2 regions of the Cellvibrio sp. ATLC23 genome follow, and region 1 is predicted to be linked to the other one. Evidence: predicted binding sites of a transcription regulator. Region 1 holds the regulator's gene; the other holds the start of a gene.

Evidence for each region. Region 1 encodes PhoB, which activates phosphate uptake and scavenging genes when phosphate is short. Its sites were predicted from a motif close to TGTCATAAANNTGTAACA; they were not measured.
Region 2: a site for PhoB is predicted at 1,005-1,022, ahead of AC2CG4_RS11760 (PstS family phosphate ABC transporter substrate-binding protein). Genes of this name have one in related genera too.

The regions. Positions count from the first base shown of each region.
Region 1 is NZ_JBXUOS010000008.1:190,891-193,293, reverse strand. Features, by position in the region: gene phoR (phosphate regulon sensor histidine kinase PhoR) at 1-783, opposite strand, end outside; gene phoB (phosphate regulon transcriptional regulator PhoB) at 931-1,629, opposite strand; gene ubiA (4-hydroxybenzoate octaprenyltransferase) at 1,743-2,403, opposite strand, start outside.
Region 2 is NZ_JBXUOS010000006.1:187,929-190,331, reverse strand. Features, by position in the region: gene AC2CG4_RS11770 (ubiquinol-cytochrome c reductase) at 1-398, shown strand, start outside; gene AC2CG4_RS11765 (ClpXP protease specificity-enhancing factor) at 514-939, shown strand; gene AC2CG4_RS11760 (PstS family phosphate ABC transporter substrate-binding protein) at 1,145-2,113, shown strand; gene AC2CG4_RS11755 (ABC transporter permease subunit) at 2,274-2,403, shown strand, end outside.

The sequences.
Region 1 (2,403 bases):
GAGCACCAGCAGATCGTTAATCAACAGCGACATGCGTTTTGCCTGCTGCAGCATTTGCTGTAAGGGCTTATCCCAGCTGGGTGTGCTGTTGTTATCCGCCAGTGTTTCTACATAACCGTTGATAACTGTCAGCGGGGTGCGCAATTCATGGGAGACGTTGGCGACAAAGTCCTGCCGCATTTTTTCCAAATTGTGTAGCTGGGTGACGTCGCGCACCACGATCAAGCGCTCGCTTTTGCCAAACGGGGTGATTTGGAATTGCAGGTGTTTGGATTGAAAGCGTGGTGAGGGTAGCTCCAGCGGCTCCTCGTATTTGCCCTCTTCGAAATAGCTGACAAATTTGGGGTGACGAATAAAGTTAATGACCGATTGGCCTTGGTCTTTGGTGTTAAGCGCCAGCATCCGGTGGGCGGCGGGATTCCAAAAATCCAAGTGTCCGCGGGCATCCAGAATGATCAAACCGTCTTTCAGTGCCGAGCTGATTTCCTGAATACGCTTAATTACTGCCTGCAGATTTTCTTTTTCAACTCGTTGGCTGCGCTGTAACTGGTAGATGTTGTCAAACACCTGACCCCAGATGCCAGTGGCTTCGGGTGCTTCTTCCGCTTCCTGACACAGCAGCCACTGATTGAGGCGGCGCATTTGCCAGAGCATCCAGATAATGTAAGCGGCGCAGCCAATCAGCATCCAAACGGCGTACAGGCCGCTGAAAAAACCAATCAGGCTGCACAGGGCGAGAATAATGAGAATGCGCTGGAGCTCAGCGCTAAAACCTTTTAACAAGACCTAAACCTCGTGGTGTATAGCAGTCACAAGGTCGGGACTCCGCCGCAAGACCGTCTGAGACATGGATGTCGAAGATGAGCCTACATGGATGTATTCACGGCGTGTCTTGCGGTGGAGTCCCGACCTTGCGACGAAAATCAGGGATCAGGCTTCAATACGAGTAGAAAACCTATAGCCCGTACCGCGTACCGTCTGGATCAAATCTTCGTGGCCATCAACGGTGAGGGCTTTGCGCAGGCGGCGGATATGAACATCCACTGTGCGCTCTTCCACATACACATTGCCGCCCCAAACGTGATCCAGCAATTGGCTGCGAGTATAAGCTCTTTCCTGATGGGTGAGGAAAAACTCCAGCAGGCGATATTCAGTCGGGCCCATATCAACCGATTGATCGTGAATGGTAACGCGGTGGCTGGCGGGATCAAGGCACAAGCCTTGTACAGTAATCGGCGCGGAATTGATTTGTGGATCGGCGCGGCGCAATACTGCTTTCAAGCGTGCGACTAATTCGCGCGGTGAAAAAGGTTTGGTGATGTAATCATCGGCGCCCACTTCCAGCCCCTGAATCTTATTATCTTCTTCGCCTTTGGCGGTCAGCATGATGATGGGGGTGTTGGCGGTCACTTCATCGCGCTTCAAACGGCGCGCTAATTCGATGCCGCTGGTGCCGGGCATCATCCAATCGAGCAGGATCAGGTCGGGCTTTTCATCGATAATAATGCCGTGCGCGTCCTGTGCATTGCTCGCTTCCAACACGTTGTATTCAGCCATTTCCAGCGCTACCCGCAGCATATCGCGGATTGCGGATTCATCGTCAACGATTAGAATTTTGCGACCAGTCATAAATGTTCTGCCTGAAAAAACCACGGTTTGCCTCACAGGTTTGTGAAGCTATTGTTGCAGTGTATTAAATAAGCTCAGTGTTACACATTTATGACAGGGTGAAAAATTAGCCGCTAGTGAAATTGATAATCCATAACGATCCCGACAAATACCGCGACACCGACCCAGTTGTTATTGAGGAATGCCTTAAAACAGGCGGCGCGGGCGCGAAAGCGAATCAGCCATTGTTGATAGACAAATAAGCCGGCCGCAACTGCCAGCCCTACATAGTAAAAACTGCCCAACTCAAAGCGATTGCCGACCAGTATCAAAGCGTAAATTGTCATGACTTGGAGTGCGCCAGTGATAATGCGATCCTGCTCGCCAAACAATATCGCGGTGGATTTGACGCCGATTTTCAGATCGTCATCCCTATCCACCATCGCATAAAACGTATCGTAGACCACTGTCCAGAGCACCACTGCCAGATATATCAGCCAAATACCTTGCGTGAGTTCTCCCGCTTCGGCGGCGTAAGCCATAGGTATGCCCCAGGCGAATGCCGCGCCCAGTACCACTTGCGGCAAATGGGTGTGGCGTTTCATAAAGGGATAGCAAAACGCGAGAATCAGGCCGCCAACCGACAGTTTGATGGTGAGAGGGTCGGTAAATAGCACCAGCCCAAAGGCGATCAAACATAGAGTGATAAACAGGCCGATGGCCTCGCGGCTGGTGAGGGCGCCGGTGGCGAGTGGGCGATGTTGGGTGCGCTCGACCCTGCCATCAATTTTGCGA
Region 2 (2,403 bases), on a different contig from region 1:
TGCGCAACTTCTACAGCGATGAAACTCGCCCTTGGGGTGTTAACAACCGTGTATTTCCTAATGTAGGTATGCCCCATGTATTGATTGGCCCACAAGGGCTGCTCGAATGCGGTGCGGGTCCTAAGCTCAACCATCACGGCGGCGCATTACGTAACGATGTGGGTGAAGTGGTAGTGGACGAGCATTGCGGCGCACTTAAAGAAGGCAAAATCAAAGGCAGTATGTCTACTGCTGAATTTGATCAAGCCGTTTACGATTTGGTTAACTTCCTTGAATATGTGGCAGAGCCTATGGCAGTGAAGCGGCAAACACTGGGTTATTACGTGTTGGGTTTCCTGTTGATCTTGTTTGTCTTTGTGTACTTCCTGAATCGCGAATTCTGGAGAGATATTCACTGATAACAAAACGGGCGGCTTAGGTCGCCCGTTTTGTTTGAGACCCAATTAATTGAGCCTCGAAGAAAAAACCTGTAATTTGTCGCCGCTTTTCATTTGATCTGTAAAGGAAACTTTTATGTCCATGACATCCAGTCGACCGTATTTTCTGCGTGCCATCTACGAATGGATATTGGACAATGATTGCACCCCACACATTTTGGTTGATGCGCATGTGCAGGGTACGCAAGTGCCGCAACAGCACGTTAATAAAGATGGGCAGATCATCTTGAATATATCTCCCTCGGCGATTAAAGATTTTTTTATGGATAATACTGCCGTCTCGTTCAATGCGCGTTTTAGTGGTGTTGTGAATAATCTCTATGTTCCCTGCGGGGCGATTCTGGGTATTTACGCCCGTGAAAATGGTCAGGGCATGATGTTTGAGCCTGAGCAAAACCCAGAGCCGCCTGCGCCGACATCCCCGCCAAACGCTCCCGCGCCAGAGCCCGTATCGCCTTCTGGCGCTGCGCCTAAACGCCCCGGTTTACGAGTTGTAAAATAGCCTCATCAACACCCGCTTCGGCGGGTGTTTTTATTTGGATGGAATCAAAAAAGATATGACGATTCTGCGACAAATTTGTGACAAAAGTTTCTCTCAGTCATATTACTGTCATATTTGCTGGATAAAGTAATCACCAATGGAGAGGCAAGTCTTTCCATCAACAAGCATGAATTCATTATTCACGAATGACTAAACGGAGCGCTCTATGAACGCTATGAAAATTATTAAAGGGTTGGCATTGGCCGGCTCTATGGTGTGTGCAGCTGCACTGCAAGCGGCAGTTGATCCTAAGTTACCCGAGTACAAGGTGGTCACCGGTGTATCAGGGAATGTGAACTCAATTGGTTCAGATACACTCAACAACCTGATGACTCTTTGGGCTGAAGACTTCAAAAAGTCTTACCCCAATGTCAATATTCAAATCCAAGGTGCCGGATCTTCAACTGCGCCACCAGCCTTGACCGAAGGCACTGCTAATTTCGGCCCTATGAGCCGGATGATGAAAACAGAAGAGATTCAGGCATTTGAAGCTAAACATGGCTATAAGCCTACAGCTGTACCTGTGGCGATTGATGTATTGGCTGTTTATGTCAACAAAGATAACCCGATCAAGGGTTTGAGTATTCCTCAAGTTGATGCCATTTTCTCTGCAACCCGCAAGTGTGGTGGTGCTAAGGATATAACCCGTTGGGGTGAAGTAGGTTTGACCGGTGCTTGGGAAAACCGTGATTTCACTGTGTATAGCCGCAACGCAGTGTCTGGTACTTATGGTTACTTTAAAGATGAAGCGCTGTGTAAGGGCGATTTCAAAGCTAGCATTCTTGAACAGCCAGGTTCTGCTTCGGTAGTTCAGGGTGTTTCTGAGTCTATTAACGGTATTGGCTACTCGGGTATTGGTTACATCACCTCTGGTGTTAAAGCGGTTCCTTTGTCTAAGAAAGATGGTCAGCCGTTTGTGACCGCTGAAGCTTCACATGCGCTGGATGGCTCTTATCCGCTGTCACGCGTGCTTTATATGTACATCAATAAGCACCCTAATCGTCCATTGGATTCGATCCAATTGGAGTTCATCAAATTGATTCTCTCCAAACAAGGTCAAGAAACCGTAGTGCGTGATGGTTACATCCCGCTGCCCGCAACTATGGTGACTAAGGCTCTTGCCGAGCTGAAGTAATCTGCAAGGTTGCTTGAAAAAACGCCGACTTGTTCGGCGTTTTTTATGGTTGCAACTAAAAATATGACACTAATGTGACAGTGTCTTTGCTTTGTAACAAAACTGTCATTTTTGCCTGTTAGCATCATTTACACGCCAGACAATTTCAGGTGAGTAGACCATGTCCGAACCAGTCCTAGTGGCTAAGCCAATGCAAAGCCTGATGCCAACAACCGAGCAGCGCAGCCGCCTGCGTCGTATCCGCCAATTTAAAGACAAGCTATCGCGCTATGGCGTAATGTCAGCTGGTC